DNA from 3 places in the Erwinia sp. E602 genome. Region 1 is predicted to be linked to each of the others. Evidence: predicted binding sites of a transcription regulator. Region 1 holds the regulator's gene; each other region holds the start of a gene.
The links. The regulator CRP, encoded in region 1, controls carbon source genes, mostly activating them, when cyclic AMP is high. The targets are predictions, from matches to a motif close to ATGTGANNNNNNTCACAT.
Positions count from the first base shown of each region.

Region 2: the regulator CRP is predicted to act here: its motif matches at 5,013-5,030, upstream of rhaB (rhamnulokinase).
Region 3: the regulator CRP is predicted to act here: its motif matches at 6,772-6,789, upstream of yrbN (protein YrbN).

Region 1 covers NZ_CP046582.1:350,543-360,221, forward strand. The annotation lists gene GKQ23_RS02930 (aspartate aminotransferase family protein) at 1-899, shown strand, start outside; gene GKQ23_RS02935 (YccS/YhfK family putative transporter) at 1,100-3,178, opposite strand; gene crp (cAMP-activated global transcriptional regulator CRP) at 3,238-3,870, opposite strand; gene GKQ23_RS02945 (LysR substrate-binding domain-containing protein) at 4,093-5,043, opposite strand; gene GKQ23_RS02950 (MFS transporter) at 5,242-6,453, shown strand; gene GKQ23_RS02955 (amidohydrolase) at 6,450-7,637, shown strand; gene GKQ23_RS02960 (phosphoribulokinase) at 7,661-8,530, opposite strand; gene GKQ23_RS02965 (YheU family protein) at 8,639-8,857, opposite strand; gene GKQ23_RS02970 (hydrolase) at 8,854-9,679, opposite strand, start outside.
Region 2 covers NZ_CP046582.1:2,403,503-2,413,181, reverse strand. The annotation lists gene aldA (aldehyde dehydrogenase) at 1-1,407, opposite strand, end outside; gene rhaT (L-rhamnose/proton symporter RhaT) at 1,792-2,826, shown strand; gene rhaR (HTH-type transcriptional activator RhaR) at 3,155-4,006, opposite strand; gene rhaS (HTH-type transcriptional activator RhaS) at 4,018-4,839, opposite strand; gene rhaB (rhamnulokinase) at 5,137-6,609, shown strand; gene GKQ23_RS12380 (L-rhamnose isomerase) at 6,606-7,862, shown strand; gene rhaD (rhamnulose-1-phosphate aldolase) at 7,877-8,719, shown strand; gene rhaM (L-rhamnose mutarotase) at 8,709-9,023, shown strand; gene GKQ23_RS12365 (sugar transporter) at 9,400-9,679, opposite strand, start outside.
Region 3 covers NZ_CP046582.1:537,385-547,063, reverse strand. The annotation lists gene GKQ23_RS03930 (ABC transporter permease) at 1-1,113, opposite strand, end outside; gene GKQ23_RS03925 (ABC transporter permease) at 1,110-2,261, opposite strand; gene GKQ23_RS03920 (HlyD family secretion protein) at 2,243-3,214, opposite strand; gene GKQ23_RS03915 (luciferase-like monooxygenase) at 3,465-4,472, shown strand; gene GKQ23_RS03910 (DEAD/DEAH family ATP-dependent RNA helicase) at 4,749-6,692, opposite strand; gene yrbN (protein YrbN) at 6,709-6,759, opposite strand; gene nlpI (lipoprotein NlpI) at 6,869-7,753, opposite strand; gene pnp (polyribonucleotide nucleotidyltransferase) at 7,902-9,679, opposite strand, start outside.

The DNA of each region.
Region 1 (9,679 bases):
CCGGTGCGGAAGCAAACGAAGCCGCCTTTAAGCTGGCGCGCTACTACGCCAGCCAGCGTCACAGTCCGTTTAAAAGCAAGATTATTGCCTTCCACAACGCCTTCCACGGCCGCACGCTGTTTACCGTGTCGGTTGGCGGCCAGCCGAAGTATTCCGACGGCTTTGGCCCGAAACCGGCCGACATTATTCACGTGCCGTTTAACGATCTGGCCGCGGTGAAGGCGGTGATCGACGATCACACCTGCGCCATTGTGGTCGAGCCGATTCAGGGCGAGGGCGGGGTCACGCCGGCTACGCCGGAATTTATGCAGGGCCTGCGCCAGCTCTGTGACCAGCACAACGCGCTGCTGGTGCTGGACGAGGTGCAGAGCGGTATGGGCCGCAGCGGCAAGCTGTTCGCTTATGAGCACTACGGCGTGCAGCCGGACATTATCACCACCGCGAAAGCGCTGGGCGGCGGCTTCCCGGTCAGCGCGATGCTGACCACCAATGAGATCGCCTCGGTGATGGCTCCGGGCGTGCACGGCACGACCTACGGCGGCAACCCGCTGGCCTGTGCGGTCGCCGAAGCGGCGCTGGATATCATCAATACCCCTGAGGTGCTGGACGGCGTGGCCGAGCGCCGTCAGCTGTTTGTCGAGGCGCTGCAGGCGCTGGATGCCCGCCTGGACCTGTTCAGCGAGATCCGCGGCAAGGGCCTGTTAATCGGCGCGGCGCTGAAGCCACAGCACGCCGGCAAAGCGCGTGACATCCTTACCGCCTCGGCGGCGGAAGGGGTAATGGTGCTGGTTGCAGGGACTGACGTGATCCGCTTTGCTCCGTCGCTGGTGATTGAGCCTGCCGACATTGCCGAAGGTATGGCACGCTTCGCGGCGGCGGTGGAAAAGGTGCTGGCGTAAGCCTCACCGACTTTACACGCTGACTGGCTGACTGGCTGACTGGCTGACTGGCTGACTGGCTGACTGGCTGACTGGCTGACTGGCTGAACGATCGTGTGGCGTGCTGGCGGGCGGGCACTTAGCATGGCGCCAACGGCAGCGGCGACAGCGACGGATGCCGGTGGGTAACGGTGATGCTGAGGGCGGGAGCGATCCCGCCCTCAGTTTTTTTTGCCCAGACGGCGGCGCAGCCAGCCGCCGTGGTGCGGGCGCTGGCTCCATGTCAGCGACGAGATAGTGTGCATTATGCTGAGGTGGCTGAGGATGCGCTTAACGTGGCGTTCGACCACGGTGGTTGGCCCGCCGTGGAGCGCCTCAGGCGCTTCCAGCACGTTGCTCTCCGATCCCGGTCCGTCATACTCCAGCCGCTGCTGACAGCGCTGCAGGGCAATCTCACAGGACTGCAGATAGCGCTCCGCAAGCGATCGGGTCAGCATGGTATGTTCGCGCGCCAGGATGGTAATGGCGTTGATATGTTCGACGATAAACTGGCTGTGGGTCACCCACAGCTTCATGTCGGAGAGATAGCGTGAGTTAAAGCCCGGCTCCTGCATCGCCTGGTTCAGCGAGTTAAACAGCGCGTTGTGCGCCTGGTTGACGCGCATGCGCTGATACGCCAGCTTGCCGGCATCCTGCTCGTCGCCCAGTAACAGCCGCAAAGCCTCCTGGTCCGCCTCCAGCGCGTCGTGCGCGTTCTGCCGCAGCAGGCCGTTCTGCCACTGTGGCCACAGCCAGATCATGCCGCCAAAGGCGATCAGGCAGCCCATCAGCGTATCCATCAGCCGCGGCAGCAGAAAATCGGCACCGTTCAGCGACAGCAGTTGCAGCGTCCATACCGTGGTCACCGTAAAGCCGACCGTGGCCCAGCCGTAGAACGGGCGGATAATCAGGTAGCTCACCAGCGTAATCGCCAGCATCAGCAGCAGCACCACCGACTCCGGCGCGTGCAGGCGCAGGGTGAGTGCCGCCACCGCCAGCCCGGCCAGCGTGCCCAGCGCACGGTGTTGAATGCGTACCCGGGTAGCGCTGTAACCGTTGAGGCTAACGAACATCACCGTCATCAGCACCCAGTAAGGTTTGGGCAGGTTAAAGAACAGCGCCAGCGTACTGGCAAAGGTCAGCATCACCGCATAACGGGCGGCGGTGCGCAGCGCGGTGGACTTCAGCGACAGGTAGCTTTTCAGCGCCGGGATCAGCGGCAGGCGGCGCTGGCGGTCGGCCATCAGGTCGCGGCGGTAGAGCGGCTGCTGGGTGCGCAGCAGGCGGGCGATACGGCTGAAGTGGTAATAACAGAAGTTGCCGACCGGATTGTCAGGATGCTGGCGGGCGATCTTCTCCAGCGCCTGTAGCTGTTTTTCCATGCCAAAGCGCGCCGACAAACGATGGTAGAGGATATCATCCGCCAGCGTGCGCAGCCGCGCGGCAATAATCCGGGCGTTCCAGCGGATCACCGCCTCTGCATGGCTCTGTTCGACCAGCTTTTGCACCTCCTGCGGCTGATGCAGGCTGACGGCGATATGCTCCTGCAGATCCAGCGCCACCTGAAAGGCGCGCGTCAGCCGCCGGTAGTGCTGATCGCGGCCGGCGGAGAGCATATGCATCTGCTGATAGCAGGTATTAATCAGGTCGACCGCCTTCTGCTGACGAATCAGCAGCGGCGGCAGCGCGGTATCGGGGTCGGTCAGGCGGGTCAGCAGGGTATATTTGGCTTCGCAGTAACCCGCCAGTTCACGGTAAAGCAGGCTCAGGGTTTCCCGCAGCGGCTGCTCTTTCCACAGCCAGAACCAGAAGCCGTTAAACAGTCCGTACCACAGGGTGCCGCAGATAAACAGCAGCGGCGGCTGCCAGACAGGCACCCGGCCTGCCAGGCTTAAGGTAAAGATGGCGGCGATCAGCGACGCGGGCAGCAGGCGGCCGTGCAGCGGGCTGATTTCACCCAGCACGCCAAGCACCATCGTCATCAGCAGCAGGATCAGCGGCAGCGGCACGCCCTGTGCCCCGGCATACTGGATCAGAAAACTGCAGCCGGCAAACAGCGAGCCGCCGACGATCAGGCGTTTAAAGAAGCGTTTATGCAGGGTATCAAGGCCGGCGTTGTTGCAGCAGGCGGGGACTAAAGAGAACAGCAGACCCTGTTGCAGGGCTCCGAACAGCCAGCCAGTCGCCACCGGCAAACAGAGCACCAGCGTTTGCCGCAGGGCGTAGTTGACCTCAGGGTGATAGATGAGTCTACGCCACATGCACCGTACCCATAAAAAAGGCGCGACAGAAGCCTGTCGCGCCGCAGGATTAAGATCGGTTAACGGGTGCCGTAAACGACAATGGTTTTGCCGTGTGCGGAGATCAGATTCTGATCTTCCAGCATTTTCAGGATACGGCCCACGGTTTCACGGGAACAGCCGACGATCTGGCCGATCTCCTGACGGGTGATTTTGATCTGCATGCCATCCGGGTGGGTCATGGCATCGGGCTGTTTGGCCAGATTGAGCAGGGTCTGGGCAATACGGCCGGTGACGTCGAGGAAGGCGAGGTTGCCGACCTTTTCAGACGTCACCTGCAGACGACGCGCCATCTGCGAGGAGAGACGCATCAGAATATCCGGGTTAACCTGAATCAGCTGACGGAATTTTTTGTAGGAAATTTCAGCCACTTCACAGGCCGCTTTCGCGCGCACCCAGGCGCTGCGCTCCTGCCCCTCTTCAAACAGGCCCAGTTCGCCAATAAAGTCGCCCTGGTTCAGGTAGGAGAGGATCATCTCTTTGCCTTCTTCATCCTTGATCAGCACCGCTACCGCGCCTTTGACGATGTAGTAGAGGGTTTCTGCCTTTTCACCCTGATGGATCAGCGTGCTTTTGGATGGATATTTGTGAATATGGCAATGTGACAGGAACCATTCGAGAGTCGGGTCTGTTTGCGGTTTGCCGAGAACCATTCGCTGTTATCCTCTGTTTTGTCATCGAGCCCAAAAACAGGGGCTGCTCTCCCTGCCAGGCGTTGAAATAGTCAAGCGTTTCCCTGAGGGAAAATGATACGGGTCTCTGTTCAGAGCATGGCTCGCGTAGGGGGCCCGTTTTTACCGTGCATGATGGTGACAGTAAATATTACAGCTTTGTTTGTAGCACAGCTTTACATAACTGTCTTGTGTTGTATCGCTTCAGCATAGCGGGAAAAGGGAGGGCGTGCTGTTTTTGCCGGTAGAACAGCGCCACGCGTCACGCCCGCTGGCTTTCTCAAGTATTTTCAACAGCTGCTGCGCGCTGGCGGTCAGCGGCGAGTGGCTGGAGCAGACCGCGCCATACCGCAGCGCGGGCAGCGTGCCGATCGGCAGCTGCACCAGGCTGTGCGACCAGCGGCTCACCACCGGTTCCGGTAACAGCATCAGGTATCCCGCACGCTCGACCAGTTCGATGGCGGACAGTAACGAACTGGTGCGCAATGCCGGCTGCGGCAGCGCCTGAAAAAAGCGTTTCAGCTCATCATTTAACGATGACAGCGTGGCGCTCTCATCTTCTGCCAGCAGCCATTTTTGCTCGCTCAGCTGGGTTAACGCCCGCGCCCGCCGCGCCGGATGATTTTTGCTGGCGACCACGCACAGCGGCACCTGAAAGAGCGGGGTGATCACCAGCCGCTCCTGCTTAAGATCGGCGGGAACCGGCCCGGCGGCAAAGTCGATCTCGCCGCTGTTCAGCAGCGGCAGCAGGCTGCGCATCAGGCCCTCTTTGACGCTTAGCCGGGCCTGCGGGTGGCGCAGGCGAAATTTTTCGACCACCTCCGCCAGCATCGTTGAGCCCACCAGGCTGCAAACTCCCACCGCCACCTGCCCCTGCTGAGGATGCTGGGCGGAGTAGATTTCATCCCCCGCCCGCTGCAGCTCCTGCAGGATAAAGCGGTTGCGTACCGCGAACAGCTGGCCGCTGGGCGTCAGGGTGATCCCGCCAGGGCCGCGCAGAAACAGCGCCGTTTGCAGCGTATTTTCCAGTTCCTTCAGCGCCCGGCTGATGGCCGGCTGTGACTGTGCCAGCGTGCGGGCCGCCGAGCGGATACTGCCCTGACGCACGACTTCTTCAAACACCCGCAGCTGCTGCATTTTAGGTAGATAGCGCATCCCGTTCTCCTTCACTGATGCCAGAAACGTATCAGGGCAACGAAAATTTCATCTTACCTGACTGATGTAAATCCCTGATGGTGTTGTGGACATGTTAAATCATTGTGCTTGTTTCGTTGTGATGTTGCTCACAGCGCGGGACAGAGACTGACGGACGTAATTGATTGATTCCTTTTCAGTTAATTAGGAGAAACAGCAATGGATAGACGCGCACGCCTGGGAATGATCCTGATGTTATTTGCCGGCTATACCCTGATTTATATCGATAAAACCGTGATGGGCTTTGCGCTTCTGCCGATACGCGCAGAGTTTAACTTCACCCCGCAGCAGGTCGGCCTGATCCCGGGCTTATTTTTTTTCTCCTACACCCTGTTTCAGATCCCCGCCGGCTGGTTAAACGACCGGCTGGGCTACCGGGCGATGCTGGTGATGTCGCTGGCGCTGGTGGGCGTATGTGCCCTGCTGTTTGGCTGGTGGGGGCTGGGCCTTGGCTGGCTGATCCTGTTTCGCATGCTGGCCGGCATCGGTCACTCCGGTTATCCCAGCGCCAGCGCGAAAACGGTGACCATGACCTTCGATCTGCAGCATCGTACCTTTGTACAGTCGCTACTGCTCTCCTCCTCAGGAATGGCGATGGTAATCGGGCCGCTGCTGGCAATCTGGGCGCTGCGGGTGATGCGCTGGCAGCAGATGTATATGGTGTTTGCCGCGCTTTTTCTGCTGGTGGCGCTGCTGATGCTGGTGCTACTGCCAAAACACGGACAGCAGCAACAGGAGGTGGCCGCCCCGTCGCAGGGTAGCTGGCGGCTGATGTTCCGTCATCCGCTCATCTGGCAGCTGATTATCGCTAACGTCTGCGTCAATCTTCCCGCCTACAGCCTGATGGCCTGGCTACCCAGTTTTCTGGTCAAAGAGCATGGCCTGTCGATGGCCGTTACCGGTGAGATCATCTCTATCGGCGGTATTGGTGCCTGGGCGTCGTCGATTATCGGCGGCTGGCTGGTGGGGCGCTATGGCTCCGGTCGCGAGCCGCTGGTGATCCTTTGCACCGCGCTGGTTGCGGCCTGTGGCCTGCTCGGCATCTATTTTTCCACCTCGCTGCTGGCGACGATTGTCATTCTGATGATCACCAATGGTGCCACCTTCTGCACCTTTGTCTTTACCTTTACGCTGCCGTTGAAACGTTTCGAACCGCGCATTATGGGCACCACGGTGGGCTTTCTTAACGCCTGCGGTGTGGCCGGTGGGTTTATTGGCCCGATCGTCATCGGGTATCTGGTCGCGGCCAGCGGAGGGGACTACTTCACCAGCTTCCTGTTTATGATGGTCGCGATCGTGATTGCCGGGCTGGCGCTGCTGCCCGGCAGCCGGCGGCCGCTTATCTCACCGCAACATCAGGAGTCACTATGAACGCTGCAGTTGCTTCACTGATTGAGGATATCACACCGCAGGTGGTCGCCTGGCGGCGGCATATTCATGCTAACCCCCATCTCTCCTTTTACGAGCAGGAGACGGCCGACTACGTGGCCGCGGAGCTGGCGAAGATGGGGCCATTGGCCCTGACGCGGTTGACGCCGAACAGCGTGCTGGCGGAGCTGACCGGCGCGCGCAGCGGCCCGTGTATTGCGCTGCGCGCGGATATGGACGCCCTGCCGATCCATGAGCTGAACGATGAGCCGTTTACCTCACGCCATCCGGGGGTGATGCACGCCTGCGGACACGACGCGCACACCGCGATGCTGTTGGGCGCGGCCAAAGTGCTGTGCCAGCTGCGCTCGCAGATTGCCGGACGCGTGCGCTTCGTTTTCCAGCATGCCGAGGAGGTACCGCCCGGCGGAGCGCAGGAGCTGGTGGAACTGGGGGCGATGCGGGACGTACAGACGATCTTCGGCCTGCACGTGATGCCCGGTTTTCCCACCGGCACCGTCGGTTTTACCGAAGGGGTGTTCAGCGCCGCCAGCGACAACTTTGATCTGATCCTGCAGGGCACCGGCGCGCACGCGGCGATGCCGGATAAAAGCTGCGATCCGATCGTGATGGGGGCGGGGGTGGTGCACGCGCTGCAGCAGGTGGTGTCGCGGCGGCTGAACCCGAACGACCGCGCGGTGCTGACCGTGGCCAGCTTTCTTGCCGACGGTGGCTACAACGTGATCCCGGACAGCGCGCACCTCAGGGGTACGCTGCGCACGCTCAGCCGCGAGGCGCGCGAAGAGATCCCTAAGATGATGGAGCAGATGCTGGAGGGCCTGACCCGGGCCTCTGGCGGCAGCTACCAGCTGAACTGGACGCGCGGCTACGTCACCGGCGTTAACCACCGCGACGCCTGCCAGATCGCCGCAGAGAATGTCCGAGCCCAGCTGGGCGAGCAGGCGTTGAAAATTCTGCCGCACCCGATGTTCGGCTGTGAAGACTTTTCGGCCTACCAGCAGGTGGTGCCCGGCTGCTTCCTGTTTGTCGGTTCGGGTAACGAGGCAATCGGGGCCTGCTGGAATCTGCATAACCCCCACTTCCGCCTTGATGAGGCGGTGCTGCCGCTGGGCGTGAAGCTGCATATCGGGTTTATCCAGCGGCTGCTGATGGACGGGCGCAGCTGACGGCCACCGTCCGACCGGCGGGCTCAGACGATTTTTTTACCTTCGATCAGCCGTTGCACCAGCGGTGCCATGATCAGCTCCATCGCCAGGCCCATCTTACCGCCGGGCACGACCAGGGTTTTCATATGCGAGATAAAGGAGCCCTGCAGCATGGCGAGCAGATACGGGAAGTCGATATCCTCCAGACCCTGGAAATGGATCACCACAAAACTCTCGTCGAGCGAGGGAATGCCGCGGGCGGCGAAGGGGTTGGAGGTATCCACCGTCGGCACCCGCTGGAAGTTGAGGTGGGTGCGCGAGAACTGTGGCGTAATAAAGTTGATGTAGTCCTCCATCGAGCGCACCACCGAATCCATCACCGCCTCGCGCGAGTGGCCGCGCTCGCTGGTGTCACGTACCAGCTTCTGGATCCATTCGAGGTTGACGATCGGCACCACGCCCACCAGCAAGTCAACGTGGTCTGCCACGCTGTGCTGTGGCGTTACCACGCCGCCGTGCAGCCCCTCATAGAACAGCACGTCGGTCGGTTCCGGCAGCGGCTGCCACGGGGTGAAGGTGCCCGGCACCTGGTTCCACGGCACCGCTTCATCATAGGTGTGCAGATACTTGCGTGACTGGCCCTTACCGCTGCGGCCATACCCGGCGAAGGTCTGCTCCAGCAGGCCGAAATCGTTAGCCTCCGGCCCGAAATAGCTGACGTGTTTCCCCATGTCACGTGCCTTACGGATGGCCATATCCATCTCCGGGCGGGTAAAACGGTGAAAACTGTCGCCTTCCACCTCGGCCGCGCGCAGATTAAGCTGCTGGAATATTTTCCTGAACGCCAGGCTGGTGGTGGTGGTTCCTGCCCCGCTGGAGCCGGTGACGGCGATAACCGGATGTTTGGCTGACATGACGGACAACTCCCTTAAACTTCGAACCGAGGCTGCATTGGTATCACGTTTGGCGCGGTAAAGTCACCAGGGCTGCGTGCGCCGCCGGGCCCGGCCAGCGCGTTATCGTCACTCCCTGAACTGGCCGCGCGGCATGATATTGACGGTTTCATGCAGTTCAGACCACATCAGCACTACCTCGCCGCTGACCAGCTGGCGCCGCACGTCGTCCACCTTCTCGGCCAGCGTGCGCTCCTGCTCGCCATAGTCGGTACCTTCGCGCAGCACAAAGGCTTCCAGCAGGCTATCAAGGGTTTCAGGGTTAAGATCGCGCCAGGGAATAATCATCGTTGCTCCAGCCAGGGGGTAAGCCACTGTGGAATGCGCTGCTCCAGCCACATCTGTGGCTGACGCAGGGTTCCACCTACAAATCCGACATGCCCGCCGTGCTGCGTCAGCTGATATTCAACGCAGGCCGGCAGCAGTGCGGGGTCGGGGATCACTTCAGGGGTCATAAAAGGGTCGTCGCTGGCGTGCACGATCAGCAGCGGTTTACGCACGCCGGGCAGCAGCGGCAGGGCGCTGCAGCGGCGATAGTAGTCGGTGGCATCGGCAAAGCCGTGAGCGCGGGCGGTGATCGCATCATCAAAGTCGCGCAGCTGGCGCAGGGCCGCCAGCTGTTGCAGATCGACCGGCAGCGTACCGGGCCACGCCAGCAGCTTGCGGCGGGCGTTCTGCTTCAGCAGGTTCAGCAGATAGCGCTGGTAGACGCGGGAAAATCCCTGCTCCAGCCGCCGGCTGCAGGGCTCCAGCATCAGCGGCGCAGAGACCACCACCCCGGCGTCCAGCAGGCACGCGTCCCCCTGTTTTCCCATCAGGCAGGCCAGCATATTGCCGCCGAGGGAGATGCCGACCGCGGCGGTCGGTACGTCGCCCCACGTCTCACGCAGCCACCGCAGGAAGAAGCTGGCATCTTCCGTTTCGCCGGAATGATAGATGCGGTTCAGGCGATTCGGCGTACCGCTGCAGCCGCGAAAATGCATCACCACACCCAGCCAGCCGCGCGCCTGCCATGCCTGCATCAGGCCGTGGGCATAGGGGCTGTTGAAACTACCCTCCAGGCCGTGGAACAGCACCACGCGCGGTTTGTGGCGCGCCTGCGCCGGGTCT
Region 2 (9,679 bases), 2.1 Mb from region 1:
CAGGTACTCTTCCAGCCCGTGGCGGCCGTCCGCACCGCCGATGCCCGATTTACGCCAGCCGGCGTGGAAACCCTGCATCGCCTCGAAGTTTTCGCGGTTAACGTAGGTTTCACCAAACTTCAGCGCTTTTAACGCGGTCATCGCGGTATTGAGGTTCTGCGTGAAGATTGACGAAGTCAGGCCGTACTCGCTGTCGTTGGCCAGCGCGATCGCTTCATCCAGCGTGCTGAACTTCATCACCGGCAGCACCGGGCCGAAGGTCTCCTCCTGCATAATTGCCATCTCCTGCTGCACGTTGGTCAGCAGCGTCGGCTGGAAGAAGAAGCCTGTGTCACCCGCGCGCTTACCGCCGGTGACCAGCGTGGCACCGGCCGCCAGCGCGTCGGCCACCTTCTGCTCAACGCGCTGCAGGGCAGCGGCGGTGATCAGCGGGCCCATATCCAGCCCTTTCCGGGTGGCCGGATCGCCAAAGGTGACCTGCCCGAACGCATGGGTCAGACGTTCAACCACCTGGTCATAAACGCCTTCCTGCACGTAAAGCCGCTCGGCGCAGTTGCACACCTGCCCGGTATTGATCATCCGTGAGGCGACGATCGCCCTGACCGCCAGATCGAGGTCGGCGTCGTTCATGACGATTGCCGGGGCCTTACCGCCCAGCTCCAGTGACACCTTAGTGACGTTTTTCGCCGCCGCCTGCATGGTGGCAATACCGGCACCCACGCTGCCGGTCAGGCTGACCAGACCAACCTTCGGGTTGGCCGCCAGCTCCGGGCCCAGCTCCGGGCCGTAGCCGGTCACCAGGTTGAACACCCCGGCGGGCAGGCCGATGCTGTCAACGATCTCTGCAAAAATAATCGCGTTATTGGGCGTCAGCTCGCTCGGCTTAATTACGATGGTGTTGCCGGTCAGCAGCGCCGGTGCGGCCTTGCGCGCGATCAGGAAGAACGGGAAGTTCCACGGCAGAATGCCGGTGGTGACGCCAATCGCCTTCTTAAACACCAGAATATTTTCACGGGCGCGATCGCTCTGCACGATCTCACCTTCATAACGACGCGCCCAGCCGGCCATATAGTCAAGGTAGTCGGCGGTGAAGAACACTTCGGTCTCCGCCAGCTCCTGAGTTTTACCGCCTTCGGCTACGATGGTGGCCGCCAGTTCGCTGGCGCGCTGGCGGATGCCGGCGGCCAGCTTCTGCAGCCAGTTGCCGCGCTCCACGGCCGGCAGCGCTTCCCAGCCCGGCTGTGCGGCTGCGGCGGCATCGATCGCCCGTCGCGCGTCTTCGGCGCTGCCTTCAGGAATACGCGACAGCACGGCTTCGGTCGCCGGGTTAATCACCTCGATCCAACGGCCGCTGCGGTTTTCCACGAACTGGCCGTCGATATACATCTGATGCTGAACTGGGGTCATTGGTTGGATCCTCGTCAAAACGTGTTTATACGGTTGTTAATAAACAGGCAGCGCGCTGTTACACGGGTAAGAAACTGACGCATTCCGGCGGGCACTTCCTTGAGCTGACTGCCAGCAATGAGAGCCCGCTGGCAAAATTGACAAGAACGCCATGACCGGGCTGGCAAAACCGACAGTAAATCCCGAATATGAGCGACTTAGCTAAAAACGGACTTTTTCAGTAGCAAAACGGTGATTTCGGTGGATTTGTGACAGCGGTCGGCAGAAGCCGCTGAATTTTGCCATTTCCGTACAATCCGGGGCAGCCAGCCAAAGGTTGCCCGGAGGGGCTTCTCCGTAGACTCCTTCGTCAACAGGGCAAACAACAACGAAGGAAAACAACCAATGAGTGAAGCGATTATCTCTGGCATTCTGTGGCACCTGGTGGGGGCGGCCAGCGCCGCCTGCTTCTATGCGCCATTCAAGAAGGTACGTAACTGGTCATGGGAAACCATGTGGTCGGTCGGTGGAGTGATGTCATGGCTGATCCTGCCGTGGGCGGTCAGCGCCATCCTGCTGCCCAACTTCTGGGGCTACTACAGCTCGTTCTCGCTGTCGCAACTGCTGCCGGTGTTTCTGTTCGGCGCGATGTGGGGCATCGGTAACATCAACTATGGCCTGACCATGCGCTACCTCGGCATGTCGATGGGCATCGGCATCGCTATCGGCATCACGCTGGTGGTCGGCACGCTGATGACGCCGCTGCTGCAGGGGCGTTTTGTCGAACTGTTCAGCTCGTCCGGCGGCCGCCTTACGCTGGTGGGTGTGCTGGTGGCGCTGATTGGCGTAGCGATCGTCTCCCGCGCCGGGCTGCTGAAAGAGCGGGCGATGGGCATCACCGCCGAAGAGTTTAACCTCAAGAAGGGGCTGATCCTCGCGGTACTCTGCGGCATCTTCTCCGCCGGCATGTCCTTCGCCATGGACGCCGCCAAACCGATGCACGAAGCCGCCGCCGCCGCCGGTATCGACCCGCTCTACGTCGCGCTGCCAAGCTACGTGGTGATCATGGGCGGTGGCGCACTGATCAACCTCGGCTTCTGCTTTATCCGCCTGGCCACAAAAGCCAACCTGTCGGTCAAAGCCGACTTCTCGGTTGCCAAATCCATCCTGATCGCCAACGTACTGCTCTCACTGCTTGGCGGCACCATGTGGTACCTGCAGTTCTTCTTCTACGCCTGGGGCCACGCCCGCATCCCGGCGCAGTATGACTTCGTCAGCTGGATGCTGCACATGAGCTTCTACGTCCTCTGCGGCGGCCTCGTCGGCCTGGTGCTCAAAGAGTGGAACAACGTCGGCCGCAGCCCGGTCCGCGTCCTCACCGTCGGCTGCTTCGTCATCATCCTCGCCGCCAACATCGTTGGCCTCGGCATGGTCTCCTGATCCCCCGGCTGGCGGCACACCGCCGCCAGTCATAAAACCCGCAGACCACAAAGAAGTAGATTATCAGGGAGGGCAGTGGGATGAGCCCGCAGCGGGGTAACCCGCGGAGGGTCGCCCGCTGACAGGCCCGCCAGTCTCGATCAACCAGGCAACGAGCTTGTACTCTCGATCCCAAAAACAACGAGCCCTTAAAAAACCAGCAGACAACAAAGAGTCAGATTATCAGGGAGGGCAGTGGGATGAGCCCGTAGCGGGGTAACCCGCGAAGGGTCGCCCACTGACAGGCCCGATAGTCTCGATCAACCAGACAACGCGCTTTTATTCTCGATCAAACAGAAAGCGCAACCACCCCGCGTAAAAACTGCTGTCGCCATGCGCTCGGCGTCATCCCCGTCTCACGGGTAAACACCACCGAAAAATAGTTACTGTCATCAAAACCACAGCGCGCCGCCACCTCACCAATCAGACAATCGCTGGCGCGCAGCAAATACTTCGCCTGACACAACTGCAGCTGCCGCACATAATGACCAATCGTCATCCCGGTCTGCTGACGAAACAGCTGCTTCAGCCCGCGCTCCGACAGCTGATGATGCTGACAAAACCGCGCCAGATCGAACGGCTGCGCCATCTGCCCCTGAATCGCCGCCATCAGCAAATCCAGCTGCTCCCCCTCCGGCAACTGATACGGACAATCGGCCGCGTAACGGTGCCGCTGCAAAATCAGCGCCAGCTGCAAAAACAGCGCCTCGCTCAGCTGCCGCGACAGCGGATCGGTCTTGCGGCTCTCCTGCTCCAGCTGCTTCACCACCCCGCGCGCCAGCGCCATCCCGCGCAGCGTCAACCGCCAGGCCCCGGCGTCACGCGGCGGTAACAGCTGCTGCCAGTCCAGCGCCAGCTGGAAACGCTCCGGGCAGTAGATAATATTGTCCAGCACCAGATCGTGCACTGCGTCAAAACTGTGGCAGTCATCGGCGTGCAGATAAAAAATATCACCGCAGGTCACCAGCCACGGCCGATCGTTCATCACGTGCAGACCGTTGCCGCGCCAGACCAGCACCAGCTCGTTGAATTCATGGACGTGCGGAGGGAAAGAGGGCTGCGGGGTGCGCTCGGCCACCGCTACCGGCAGCAGCTCAGAGGGCAGATAGTCAGCTTTTAACAGCCGCAGGGGAGCAGTCACGGGTCACCTCATCAGTCATGTTGACGCAGTGTACGCGGTGCGCTGCCAAACTCACGCTTAAACAGCGTTGAAAAGTGATTGCTGTCACCAAATCCACACTGAAAAGCGATATCGGTAATGCGCATATCGCTGTGGCGCAACAGATGGCGCGCCTCCAGCAGGCGCAGACGGTTCAGATAACGCTGCGGCGTACTGCCGGTCTGCTGCTTCAACTGCCGGTGCAGGGTACGCAGCGACAGCGCAAAACGATCGGCCAGCGCCTCCCAGTCGATCTCCTCGCTGTAGTGGTCGGCCAGCCAGTCCAGCAGCGCGCGCAAACGCCCCTCATGATCGTCCGCCTGCGCGCTGCTGCTTCCCTGACGCAACAACAGCAGCAGCTGCATAAACTGCATCTCACGCGTGGCCTGCGCGGCAAAACCCTCTTCAAGCGGGCTGGCCATCTGCGCGGTCAGCTGATGCGCCTGGGCCAGCACCTTGCTGCTGATGCGCCAGTGCGACGGATAGTGGCCGTTCTGCTCGGCCGGCAACAGCTGCTGCAGCCCGGAGAGGAAATGGAACGCCTCCGGCCCGCGGTACAGCACGTTGGTCAGGCACAGGTTGTCGGTCTGCTCATACAGATGGCGATCGTGATTGCGCACAAAGCAGACGCAGCCGCCGCACAGCGGCTGCGACTGGCCGTTAAACACGTGGATCCCCGAACCCTGTTCAACGATCACAATCTCATGGAAGTCATCGTGATAGTGCTCGGGGAAGCTGCCCTGCGGGGCCCGCGGTTCAATCGCCACCGGACAGTGACCGGCCGGAAAAAAGTCAACGCTGTGCAATACGGTCATGATCGCCCCTCCTTAACAAACAGTTCACAGAGTCTACCCAGCGCCCGACGCGGGCACCTTGAATTTACGACAGCAGAAGCGGCGATCGCCGTCAGTTATTAAAGAAACCGCCGTCGGCGTTGCGAAAATGAGGCGGGCGTCACAGAAGCATTTTCCGGCCCTCTGCGGTAAAAGTGTGAGCCTGTTCACGTTCATCTTTGCCGTTTTGCCAGTGAGCAGATCGGACTGGCAGTGGCAAGAAGGTGGCAAAACGCGGCTCTTTTACACTGGTCACATTGATTGATCGGGAACGTAACTATGAGCACTCGTCATTTTGTCGCTATCGATTTAGGCGCCTCCAGCGGCCGCGTGATGCTGGCCAGCCACGCCGCGCAGGGCGGCGCGGTCAGCCTGCGGGAAATCAGCCGCTGTACCAATAAGCTGGTCAACGTTGACGGCCGCCAGTGCTGGGATCTCGACGCGCTGGAAGCCTTTATCGTCGCCGCACTGGTCAGCCTCGACGCCGAAGGCATCGTGCCCGAGAGTATCGGCATCGATACCTGGGCGGTGGACTACGTGCTGCTGGACGCCGACGGCCAGCGGGTTGGCCTGCCGGTCGCCTACCGCGACGACCGCACCCACGGCCTGATGGCCCAGGCCTGCCGCGAGCTGGGCAGCGAAACCATCTATCAGCGCACCGGCATCCAGTTCCTGCCGTTTAACACCCTCTACCAGCTGCGCGCGCTGTGCCGTGATAACGCGGCCGACCTGCCGCAGGTGGCGCATGCGCTGCTGATCCCCGACTATCTGCACTACCGGCTGAGCGGTGAGCTCAACTGGGAGTACACCAACGCCACCACTACCCAGCTGCTGAATATCCACAGCGGCGAATGGGACAGCGAACTGCTGCGCTGGTGCGGCGCAAACCCGGCGTGGTTTGGCACGCCTTCGGCCCCCGGCCGCCGTATCGGTGCCTGGACCAGCCCGCGTGGCCACGCGATCCCGCTGGTGGCAGTAGCTACCCACGACACCGCCAGCGCGGTGCTGGCCACGCCGCTGAGCGATGCGGACGCCGCTTATCTCAGCTCGGGCACCTGGTCGCTGATGGGCTTTGAAAGCCGCCAGCCGTTTACCGACGGCGCGGCGCTGCAGGCCAATATCACCAACGAAGGTGGCGCGGAAGGGCGCTTCCGCGTGCTGAAAAACATTATGGGGCTGTGGCTGCTGCAGCGGGTGTGCAGCGAGCTGGAAATCAGCCAGCTCGCTCCGCTGATCGCCGACGCCGAACGCCAGCCGCTCTGCCGCTGGCTGGTTAATCCCAACGACCATCGCTTTATCAACCCGGCCAATATGGTGCGCGAAATTCAGGACGCCTGCGCCGAACTGGGCCAGCCGGTGCCCGCCACCGCCGCCGAGCTGGCGCGCTGCATCTTTGACAGCCTGGCGCTCTGTTACCGCCAGGTGCTGCGGCAGCTGGAGACGCTGCGCGGCGGGCGGTTCAGCCAGCTGCATATCGTCGGCGGCGGCTGCCAGAACCCGCTGCTGAACCAGCTGTGCGCCGATGCCTGCGGCATCCCGGTGCTGGCCGGGCCGGTGGAGGCCTCGACCCTCGGCAATATCGGCTGTCAGCTGATCGCCGCGGGGCAGGTCGCCGACGTCAGCGCCTTCCGCCAGCAGCTGCGCCAGCATTTTCCTCTTATTCGTTTTGAACCTCACGGCAGTGATGCGTATCGCCCCCATCTGGCGCGATTTGAGTCACTGACGCCATCAGCTAAGGAGCTTTGTGTATGACCCAGGCAATTGACCAGGCCTTCGCGCTGGCAAAACAGCGTTTCGCCGATATCGGCGTGGATGTGGAAGCGGCAATGACCCAGCTCGACCGGCTGCCGGTATCGATGCACTGCTGGCAGGGCGACGACGTGCGCGGCTTCGAAAACCCGCAGGGCGCACTGACCGGCGGCATTCAGGCCACCGGTAACTACCCGGGCCGCGCGCGCAGCGTCGACGAACTGCGCGCCGATCTGGAGCAGGCAATGAAGCTGATCCCCGGGCCGAAGCGGCTTAACCTGCACGCCATCTACCTGGACACCGAACAGACGGTGGATCGTCACGAGATCAAGCCTGAGCACTTTGCCGGCTGGGTCAGCTGGGCGCAACAGCACCGGCTGGGGCTGGACTTTAACCCGACCTGTTTCTCCCACGCGCTGAGCGCCGACGGCTTTACCCTCGCGCACGGCAACGCGGAGATCCGCCAGTTCTGGATCGACCACTGTAAGGCCAGTCGTAAAATTTCAGCGTACTTTGGCGAGCAGCTGGGCACACCGTCGGTGATGAACATCTGGGTGCCGGACGGCATGAAGGATCTGACCGTCGATCGCCTGGCACCGCGTCAGCGGCTGCTGGAGTCGCTGGATGAGATCATCAGCGAGAAGCTGGACGAATCGCTGCATATCGACGCGGTGGAGAGCAAGCTGTTCGGCATCGGCGCGGAGAGTTACACCGTCGGTTCCAACGAGTTCTGCCTCGGCTACGCCGCCAGCCGCCAGATCGCGCTGACGCTGGACGCCGGCCACTTCCACCCGACCGAGGTGATCTCCGACAAGATCTCCACCGCCATGCTTTACGTGCCGCGCCTGCTGCTGCACGTCAGCCGCCCGGTGCGCTGGGACAGCGATCACGTGGTGCTGCTGGATGATGAGACCCAGGCCATCGCCAGCGAGATCGTGCGGCAGAAGCTGTTCGATAAGGTACATATCGGGCTGGACTTCTTCGACGCGTCAATTAACCGCATCGCCGCATGGGTAATCGGCACCCGCAACGCGAAGAAGGCGCTGTTGCGCGCGCTGCTGGAGCCGGTCGACCAGCTCAGGGCGCTGGAAAACGGCGGCGACTATACCGCGCGGCTGGCGCTGCTGGAGGAGCAGAAGTCGCTGCCGTGGCAGGCGGTGTGGGAGGCCTGGTGCCTGCGTCACGACGTGCCGGCCGGTGCCAGCTGGTTAGGCGACGTCCGTCAGTATGAACAACAGATTCTCAGCCAACGTTAAGTTAAGGAAGTAAAATGCAACAGATTCTTAAATCCTGGTTTGTGCAGGGCATGGTGAAAGCGACCACCGATATGTGGCTGAAGGGCTGGGATGAGCGTAACGGTGGTAACGTGTCGCTGCGCCTGCTGGACGAGGAAGTGCAGCCGTTCGCCGCCGATTTTTATCCCGAGCCGCGCACGCTGGAGCTGAGCCAGCCCGCGCCCGAGCTGGCCGACTGCTGGTTCCTTGTGACCGGTTCCGGCAAGTTTTTCCGCAACGTGCAGTTAGATCCGGCCGACTGTCTGGTGCTGCTGCGCGTCAGCAGCGACGGCCGCGCCTTTACCATTCACTGGGGGCTGAGCAACGGCGGCGTGCCGACCTCCGAGCTGGCGTCGCACTTCCAGTCGCACAGCGTGCGCAAGGTGGTGACCAACGGTGCCGATCGGGTGATTATGCACTGCCATGCCACCAACTTTATGGCGCTGAGCTACGTGGTGGATCTGAATCCGGCCAGCTTTACCCGCCTGCTGTGGGAAGGCAGCACCGAGTGTCTGGTGGTGTTCCCGGACGGCGTCGGTATTGTGCCGTGGATGGTGCCGGGCACCGACGGTATCGGTACCCAGACGGCCGAGAATATGAAGTCGCATACGCTGGTGATGTGGCCGTTCCACGGTATTTTTGGCGCGGGGCCGACGCTGGATGAGACCTTTGGCCTGATCGATACCGCTGAGAAGTCGTCGGAGGTGGTGGTGAAGGTGCTGTCGATGGGCGGGATGAAGCAGAGCATCACTACGGAAGAGCTGGTGGCGTTGGGCGAACGTTTTGGCGTGAAACCCTGGCGCGCGGCGCTGGAAGCGACGCATCCGCATGTTGCGTAAAGCCTTTGTGATGCAGGTGCATGCTGATAAGCATCAGGAGTATCAGCAGCGGCACGATCCGATCTGGCCGGAGCTGGCGCAGGTGTTGAAGGATCACGGGGCGCATCATTACAGTATTTTTCTGGATGCAGAGCGGGATTTGTTGTTTGCGGTGGTGGAGATTGAGTCAGAAGAGCGTTGGGCAGCGGTGGCGCAGACCGAGGTGTGTCAGCGCTGGTGGCGGTCGATGCGGGAGTTGATGCCGTCGAATGCGGATAACAGTCCGGTGAGTGCGGAGCTGAAGTCGGTGTTTTATCTGGAGTGACGGTGTCACTTTTACTGAATGGAGCCTTTGTGGCTCCTTTTGCATTTGTGGGGTTTTTTTGGGTTCGTTGGGTGTGGGATCGAGTCTGAGGCTCGTTGCCTGTGGGATCGAGAGTGCCGGGCCTGTCAGCGGGCGACCCTGCGCGGGTTACCCCGCTCCGGGCTCATCCCGCTGCCCTCCCTGATGGCGGGCGGCGGTGGTGGCTGGGGGGATTAAGGGCGCGTTGCCTGTGTGATCGAGACAGTCGGGCCTGTCAGCGGGCGACCCTCCGCGGGTTACCCCGCTCCGGGCTCATCCCGCTGCCCTCCCTGATGGCGGGCATTCTCTTTGTCTGGTGATTTTCAGGGCTCGTTGGCTGTTTGATCGAGCTGGCCCTTTATCCGTTGATGCGGAGTTGGGGGTAGCGTTTGAGGCTGATGGCGCACCAGAGCAGGGAGCAGAGGCCGATGGCGCCGCCGACGTAGCCGATGCTGGCCATGTTCAGATGCAGGCTGACCTGGTTGCCGAGCAGCGCGCCGCCGCCGATGCCGATGTTGTAGATGCCGGAGAGCAGCGACATGGCGACGTCGGTGGCGTCGGGGGCCAGCGCCAGGACGCGCACCTGAACGGCGAGGCCAATGATCATCATCGCCATGCCCCAGATAATGCACAGCAGG
Region 3 (9,679 bases), 190 kb from region 1:
GGTTTTACGCCGCCTGCGCGGATTGCGCAGGCGGGCGATAAGCAGCCCGAGCAGCGCATACCCCGCACCGAGCAGTAGCAGCATCATGACATCGCCGCTCACTTCCCTCAGCGGTAGCCCCATCTGGTTGACCCCGGCAATCATCCGCGTGCCCCAGGTCGACGGCAGCATCATCGCAAAGCCGCGCACCCAGTCCGGCATCGACTGCACCGGCCACAGCGTGCCGGAGAGGTAGTAGACCGGTGTGGTAATAAACGACAGCGACAGATAGATGTGCTCAATGCGGTGCAGGCATTCGGTGACCAGCTTGCCGAGACCGAGCACCGCCAGCTGAAACGGCAGCGTCAGCAGCAGCAGTTCCGGCAGGGTGGCGGTCTGGCGGTAGCCAAGCAGCCACGGCCACAGGCCGAACAGCACCAGCGACAGAAACAGCCATACCGGGATCAGCGCCGACAGCGCCCCGAGCGTCACCGCCAGCGGGGGCTGGCCCTGGCTGCGCAGGGTGATATTTACCCGCACGCTGGCAATCAGCAGCGTATGCTGCATCATCATCACCAGCAGGCCGGGGAATACGATGGCGGCAAAGCTGATCCCCGGATTGAACAGATCCTGCGTCTGGCCGATAAACGGCGTCAGCACCACCGCCGCCTGACGGGCGCTGAACCCCTGCTGCTGCATCAGCGCGCGGTTGTAGTGGCCGAGCACCTGCTGCCAGGCCGCCAGCACGTCGACCTGAATCTGCCCGTTGGCCATGCGGTTGGTGGCATCGCCGAACACCGGCAGCGATACCGCATTGCCCGCCAGCATCTTTTTCTCCAGGTCCTGCGGCAGTACCAGCACCGCAAACACCTTACGCAGCCCGAGGTCGCGCTGCGCCTCGGGCAGGCCAGGGTAGATCACCGCGGTCATTTTCGGCGTGGCGTTCAGCTGACGGATCAGCATGCGGCTGGCCGGGCTGTGATCCTGGTCAACCACCGCCACCGGCAGGTCCCAGACCGTACCGTGCAGATAAACCACGCTCATCAGGCACAGCGAGCCGATCAGCATCATCCACATCGGCTTCTGCAGCATGCCGCTCAGCGTATTAGTCAGGGTCTGCCACCACAGTTTCAATGCGCCTCCTCCGGCTGGCACAGCCGCCGGAACAGGCGGCGGCGCACCAGCAGCGCCACCGCCAGCGGATAGAGCAGCAGCACGCCGCAGACGCTGGCCACCGGCGTGCCCGGTACGTCACGCAGGAACAGGTCAAACATCGCGTTCAGCGCGTGGGTCAGCGGCTCCAGGTTGGCCACCAGCTGCGCCGGCCACGGCATCGACAGCACCGGAATGGCGGTGCCGGAGAAGGTCAGCGCAATGCTGACCAGGATCCCCATCAGGGTGTAGGCGGTGATGGCGCTGGCGGTGAAGGTAAACAGCAGCACGCCGAGGCTCTGCGCCGCCATCACGTAGAAAAACGCCACGCAGACCATATACAGCGGATTGCCGACCACCCGCGCGCTGAACACGCCGATCAGCAGCGCCAGCTCGACCATCAGCAGCACGGTGTAACAGAGCGTATACGGGGCCAGCTTGCCCAGCAGGGCCATGGCAAAGTGGCGCTGATGGATCAGCGGCCGGGCGCGCGCCAGCATATAGATAGTGCAGGTGACGGTGAACAGCTGCAGCAGGTGGATGCAGGCGGCAAACTGCTGAAAGTAGATGTAGCTGCCGCTGGCGTTAAACAGGCTGTCATACTCCAGCGTGGCCCTGGGCAGCGGGGCCATCGCCCGGCCGCTGGCGGCCGCCAGCACCGTCTGGTACGGGGCACTGAGCGCGCTGACCAGGCCGCTGAAGTCCTGGGTGGAGTAGAACCCGGCACCGTAGAACAGCGCGTTGTAGTAGAGGGTCAGCTGCGGCTGGCGGCCGGCCAGCGTGTCGGCTTCAAAAAACGGTGGGATCAGCAGCACCGCGTAGGCGCGGGCGCTCTGCAACGCCTCCAGCGCCTGGCTGCTGTTGCCGGCCAGCGTCACCTGCGCGTGCGAACCGGCATTCAGATCGCGGATCAGCGTGCGCGACAGCGTGCTGTGATCCTGGTCGACCGCCACCACCGGCAGGTTCAGCAGGGTGCCTTCAGAGAAGTCGCTGGCGATCAGCGCAAACAGCAGCAGCGGAAAGCACCAGCCGAGCCAGTGCACCACCGGCTTGCGCCAGCCGTTGAACACCTCATGGCGGAAGGCGTGCAGAAAACTCAGCAACGCCGGAACTACTTTTGCCACAGCCATAAGGCACTCATCCCCTGACGCAGGTCGGCAACCGGCCGGTCGGGATAGAGGCGCACCTCGAAGGTTTTCAGATCGAAGTCGCCGGTGGCGCGGGTGGCGCGTTTGGTGGCGTAGTCGCCCAGCGGGGCGATGTAACGCACTTCGGCGGCAATCATGCGGTTATTCAGGGCCGGCACCCGCAGCTGCACCTTATCGCCTTTGTGCACGTTCGCCAGGATATCCTCACGCAGGTCGAAGACAAACCACGCCGACGGCAGTTCCACCAGCGTCACCAGCGGGCTGCCGGCGTTCATCAGTTCACCCTGCTCCGCCGGGATTGGGCCGACCTCCCCCGCCACCGGTGCCCGCACCAGCAGCTCGTCCGTCTGTGCCTTGATCTGCAGCAGGTCCTGCTCCGCCTGGCGCAGCTGGGCGGAAAAGGCCTGCCGCTGCTCAGTACGATCGCCATGCAGCCCCTGGTCGAGGTTCGCCAGAGCCGCCTGCACCTGCTGCTGCGCGCTGTCGCGCGCCTGGCGGGCGTTATCCAGCTCCTGCGCTGAGATAAAGCCCTTCGCCGCCACCGCCACGTCACGCCGCCAGGCGGCCTGCGCATTGACCAGCCCGGTCCGCGCCTGGTCCAGCAGCGCCTGCAGGTTGCGGATGGTCTCTTCACGGGTGCCGTTCAGCGACTGGTCGAGAACCGCCTGCGCCCGATCGCGGGCGGCCTCACTGGATTTTAGCTGGGCAATCAGCTCCGGCGCGTCCAGCCGGAGCAGCGGCTGCCCGGCGCGCACGTCATCGCCTCTGCGCACCAGTTTCGCCACCACCCGCCCCCGCGCCTTAGAGGAGACAATCACCTCGCGGGCATCGACCTCCCCCTGCAGCAGCAGGTCGCGGCTGTGGGCGCGGAACAGCACGGTCAGCGCCACCGCCAGCACCATAACCAGCAGGGTAATAAAGACGTTTTTTTTCACTAACGGGCCCCTGAGACAACGGGCAGGCGGGAACGGGAGAGGCAGAACATTGCAGTATCCTTCGCAATCGACAAATCCGGAGGCGCTTACTATAAATGCAGCAGTGATGCGTTTATTGACGTTAAACCACTTTGCCGCGCCGGTGTTTGTCTTTTAACAGTGCTCGAAACGGACAATCGCCGCGCAACAGGATCGCGTAGCCTTGAGGTTTTCGTGTTTTGCCTACAGGACATTAACTGAGTGAGCCACTATGTCTGAGATCAACCCCGTTCCGCTGTCCCTGCTCGACCTCGCCCCGATCCCACAGGGCGCCACCGCGCGTGACGCCTTTCATACCTCGCTGGCGCTGGCTCAGCAGGCGGAGAAGCTCGGCTTCCACCGCTACTGGCTGGCGGAGCACCACAATATGACCGGCATCGCCAGCGCCGCCACTTCGGTACTGATCGGCTATCTGGCGGCCAATACCCGCACGCTGCGCCTCGGGTCCGGCGGCATCATGCTGCCCAACCACGCGCCGCTGGTGATTGCCGAACAGTTCGGCACGCTGGAGTCACTCTATCCGGGGCGGATCGATCTGGGTCTCGGCCGCGCGCCCGGCTCCGACCAGCGCACCATGATGGCGCTGCGCCGCCATATTAACGGCCAGGGCGATACCTTCGCGGAAGACGTGTCACGGATGGTGAGCTGGTTTGACGCCGCACAGGGCGATGCCCCGACGGTGCAGCCGGTGCCCGGCCTCGGGCTGAAGATTCCGGTGTGGCTGCTCGGTTCCAGCCTGTACAGCGCGCAGCTGGCGGCAAAGCTCGGCCTGCCATTCGCCTTTGCCTCACACTTTGCGCCAGAGCTGCTGCTGCAGGCGCTGCACCTGTACCGCGAGAACTTTACGCCGTCCGCGCGGCTGGAGAAGCCTTACGCCATGGTGTGCATCAACGTGGTGGCCGCCGACAGCGATAACGACGCGAACTTCCTGTTCACTTCGATGCAGCAGCAGTTTATCAACCTGCGCCGCGGGCAGCCGGGGCCGCTGCCGGCACCGGTAACCAACCTGCATCAGCTGTGGAGCGCCGGTGAGCAGTACGGCGTGCAGCAGGCGCTGAGCATGTCGGTGGTCGGCGGTAAAGAGAAGGTGCGCCACGGACTGGCCGCGCTGCTGCGCGAAACCCAGGCAGATGAGATTATGATTAACGGCCAGATCTTCGATCCCCAGGCGCGGCTGCACTCGTTCGCGCTGGCGATGGAGGCGTACCGGTCGCTGTGAGACGGCCCTTAATACAATACAGAACATTAAGCGATGGGAGCCGGTACACGGCATCACTGATGGCCCGTGCTGAGCTGTTACGGATGACGCTTCTGGCGTCTTTACGGAGTGTAGATGCTTCGTAAGCCGGGCACGATGCCAGCAGGCGAGGCGACCTGAAACGGGCGCAGTGTTCGCAGACAACCGGTGCCCGGCACAGTATCAGCCGCAAAAAAAAACCAGCCCGCAGGCTGGTTTTTTCTGTGCATCAGCGGCTATGCCGCCTGCGACAGGTGATTATGCATCACGACGACGGGCAGGTGCTGCACCGGCTTCTTCGCGACGCGGGCCACGGGAAGCGCCACCGTCACGGCTGAAACCGCCGCTGCGACGCTCACCGCTGCGCTCGTTGCTGAAGCGACGACCGCCTTCAGAAGGACCACGTGCGCCATCAGCAGGACCACGACGCTCACCGCCGCCGAAACCACGGCCCGGGCCGCCTGGACGACGTTCGCCGCCACGGTCAGCGCTGCGTTCAGGACGCGGCTGCGCGTCACCGATCAGCTGCATGTTCATCGGCTTGTTCAGGATGCGCGTGCGGGTGAAGTGCTGCAGAACTTCGCCCGGCATGCCTTTCGGCAGCTCGATGGTGGAGTGGGTACCGAACAGCTTGATGTTACCGATGTAACGGCTGCTGATGTCGCCTTCGTTAGCGATAGCGCCAACGATGTGACGCACTTCAACGCCGTCATCACGGCCCACTTCAATGCGGTAAACTTCCATATCGCCAACTTCGCGACGCTCGCGACGTGGACGGTCGCCTTCTGCACGGGCTTCACGCGGACCACGGTCCGGACGATCGCCACGACGGTCATCACGACGATCGTCACGCTCACGGAATTCACGGCGCGGACGCTGTGGTGCATCAGCAGCCACGATCAGTGGACGTTCGCCCTGGGCCATTTTCAGCAGTGCTGCGGCCAGCGTTTCGATGTCCAGCTCGTCTTCCGGCTGCATTTTAGCCAGCAGCGCACGGTACTGGTCCAGATCGCTGCTTTCCAGCTGCTGCTGAACTTTAGCCGCGAACTTCTCCAGGCGACGCTGGCCCAGCAGTTCTGCGTTTGGCAGATCCACTTCAGGAATGGTCAGCTTCATGGTGCGTTCAATGTTGCGCAGCAGACGACGCTCGCGGTTCTCAACGAACAGCAGCGCACGGCCAGCACGGCCCGCACGACCGGTACGGCCGATACGGTGAACGTAAGACTCGGCATCCATAGGAATGTCGTAGTTTACTACCAGGCTGATACGCTCAACGTCCAGGCCACGGGCCGCAACGTCGGTGGCGATCAGGATGTCCAGACGACCGTCTTTCAGACGCTCCAGCGTCTGCTCACGCAGTGCCTGGTTCATGTCACCGTTCAGCGCGGCGCTGTTGTAACCGCTGCGCTCCAGCGCTTCGGCCACTTCCAGCGTGGCGTTTTTGGTACGCACGAAGATGATCGCAGCGTCAAAGTCTTCAGCTTCCAGGAAGCGGGTCAGCGCGTCAGTTTTACGGCCGAATGCAGTCCAGTAGCTCTGGCTGATGTCCGGACGGGTGGTCATGCTTGACTGGATGCGCACTTCCTGCGGATCTTTCATGAAACGCTTGGTGATGCGACGGATCGCTTCCGGCATGGTGGCAGAGAACAGCGCGGTCTGGTGACCGTCCGGGATCTGCGCCATGATGGTTTCAACGTCTTCGATGAAGCCCATACGCAGCATTTCATCGGCTTCGTCCAGCACCAGGCCACGCAGGTTAGACAGGTCAAGGGTACCGCGCTTCAGGTGATCCAGCAGACGACCCGGGGTGCCCACAACAACCTGTGGACCCTGGCGCAGAGCGCGCAGCTGAACGTCATAACGCTGGCCGCCGTACAGGGCCACCACGTTCAGGCCTTTCATGTGTTTAGCGAATTCGGTCATTGCCTCAGCAACCTGCACCGCCAGTTCGCGGGTCGGTGCCAGCACCAGAATCTGTGGTGCTTTAACGGTTGGATCAATGTTGTGTAACAGCGGCAGAGAGAAGGCCGCGGTTTTACCGCTCCCGGTCTGCGCCATGCCTAACACGTCACGGCCCGCCAGCAGGTGAGGAATACACTCAGCCTGGATTGGGGATGGCTTCACGTAGCCCATGCCGTTCAGTGATTCAAGGATGTCAGCGTTCAGGCCAAGGTCGGAAAAAGTGGTTTGGATATCAGTCATGTAGTACACGTGCCTCTTAGATTGCGGCGGCCAGTCTACATAACTCGTCGTGAAAATTTTCAGTCATTTTCATCAAAAAGTGTGAACCGGCTCAAATTAGTGGTTTCGACGAACAAAAAGGCCCTCATCCGTTAAGATGATGACTTTTCGAAAATTGGGCAAAAAAAGTTCGTCAGCTATTGCTGGTCAGATTCTGATAGATCGTCTTGTGTCTGGCCAAGTAGCGCCAGCTCCAACAATGCATATCGGTGCTCAACGAAGTTGTGTACGTTGTTAGCGACCGTCAGCTTGAACAACGCTTCTGCGTTGTCCTTCTCCCCCAGACTTAGGTAGTACTTACCTAAATAGAAGTTGGTTTCACTGAGATGTTCAGCGAGCGAGGTGTTATCCGTTGCGTCCGCCTGGAGTCGTTCTGTCAGCGTTTTATTGCTGATGTCGCCCAGGTAGAACTCGACAATATTCCATCCCCATTGCTCCTTAACCGCTTTGTCGTAGCGCTGCTTTAGCGCGACTTTGGCCTGGTCTGCGTCGATCTCGCGTTCTGCGAGATACAGCCACAGGCTGCGGAAGGGATCGTTGGGATCGTCTTGATAAAACGCCAGCAGATCATCTTGCGCCAGCTTAAATCTACCGCCGTAATACAGGGCGATGCCTCGATTTAAATGCGCATAATTGTAAGTTGGATCAAGCTCAAGTACAGAATCGAACGCTTCATAGGCAGCATCATAGTTGCCTGCCTGCGTTAAATATATGCCTAAGTAATTGAATACTTCCGGCATATCTGGTCGGATGGATAGCGCTTGCGAAAAGTCATTCCGCGCCAGTGCCCTCAGACCAAGACTATCATACAACACTCCGCGCTCATATAACAGCTGTGCGCGTTCATCATCGGTCAATGACCGACTGGCAAGTATTTGTTCCATGCGAGCAAGAATGACTTCCTGTTGCAGCGTAGGCTGCAGAGGAACGGCCAGTACTTCGTTCTCACGCCATGCGGTGTTGCTGCATCCTGCCAGCGTTAAAGCTGTCGCAACAAAACACCAGCGCAAAAATGGCTTCATTACCTACTCCCGAAAACAAACATAAGGGATAATCCTGTCACCCGCCTGCCGTCCACAAGGTATCCAGCCCTCGCGATGAAACGACGTGACCTGAAAGACGGCGGGCTTTGCCCGCCGTCATCCGGGTCACGCGTAAAGGTCGTGGTACTTATTCTGCTGCAGGTGCTTCAGAAGCTGCGGCTTCAGGCTGTGCCTGCTCGCTGGCTTCTTTGATGCTCAGGCGCACGCGGCCCTGACGGTCAACTTCCAGTACCTTAACCGGTACTTCCTGACCCATCTGCAGGTAGTCGGTCACTTTCTCAACGCGCTTGTCAGCGATCTGAGAGATGTGGACCAGACCTTCTTTACCGCCACCGATCGCCACGAAGGCACCGAAGTCAACGATGCGGGTAACCTTACCGCTGTAGATACGGCCCACTTCGATTTCTGCGGTGATCTCTTCGATACGGCGGATAGCGAATTTCGCCTTCTCACCGTCGGTTGCGGCAATTTTCACCGTACCGTCATCTTCGATTTCGATGGTTGTGCCGGTCTCTTCGGTCAGCGCACGGATCACCGAGCCACCTTTACCGATCACGTCTTTGATCTTATCAACGCTGATCTTGATGGTGTGGATACGTGGTGCAAACTGAGAGATATCGCCACGCGGTCCGCTGATCGCCTGTTCCATCACGCCGAGGATATGCAGACGCGCACCCTTAGCCTGGTTCAGAGCCACCTGCATGATTTCGCGGGTGATACCTTCGATTTTGATGTCCATCTGCAGCGCGGTGATACCTTCACGGCTACCGGCCACTTTAAAGTCCATATCGCCCAGGTGGTCTTCGTCACCGAGGATATCAGACAGGACTACGAAGTTGTCTTCGTCTTTCACCAGGCCCATCGCAATACCGGCTACGGCGGCCTTGATTGGCACGCCCGCATCCATCAGCGCCAGGGATGCGCCGCACACGGACGCCATTGACGAGGAACCGTTAGATTCGGTGATTTCAGACACCACGCGCACGGTGTACGGGAACGCGTCGCCTTTCGGCATAACGGCCAGCACGCCACGTTTCGCCAGACGACCGTGACCAATTTCACGACGCTTCGGCGAGCCGACCATGCCGGTTTCACCGACAGAGTACGGAGGGAAGTTGTAGTGGAACAGGAAGTTGTCGGTACGCTCGCCCATCAGCTCATCCAGGTTCTGCGCATCACGTGCGGTACCCAGAGTGGCAGTGACCAGCGCCTGCGTTTCACCACGGGTGAACAGCGCAGAGCCGTGGGTACGTGGCAGTACGCCGGTACGCACGTCCAGACCACGGATCATGTCTTTTTCACGGCCATCGATACGCGGTTCGCCACGCAGAATGCGGCTACGCACCACGTTCTTCTCCAGCGTGTGCAGGATGTCGCTGATTTCACCGGCGTCCAGTGATTCGTCTTCCGCCTGCAGTGCTGCAGTGGTTTCAGACTTGATCACGCCAACCTGAGCGTAACGCTCCTGTTTTTCGGTGATGCGGTATGCGTCGCTCAGGCGGGTTTCAGCCAGCGCGGCGATACGTGCAGTTAACGCTTCGTTGACGGCTTCTGGCGTCCAGTCCCAATGCGGCTTGCCGGCTTCGGCGACCAGCGCGTTGATGTTGTCGATGACGATCTGCTGCTGGTCGTGGCCGAACACCACGGCGCCCAGCATCTGCTCTTCGCTGAGGATTTCCGCTTCAGATTCAACCATCAGTACCGCGCCCTGGGTACCGGCAACCACCAGATCCAGCTTGCTCACTTTCAGCTCGTCGCTGGTTGGGTTCAGCACGTACTGGTCGTTGATGTAGCCAACGCGGGCCGCACCGATTGGACCGTTGAACGGCAGGCCAGACAGCGCCAGCGCCGCTGAAGCACCGATCATCGCCACGATATCCGGGTTAACCTGTGGGTTAACGGAAA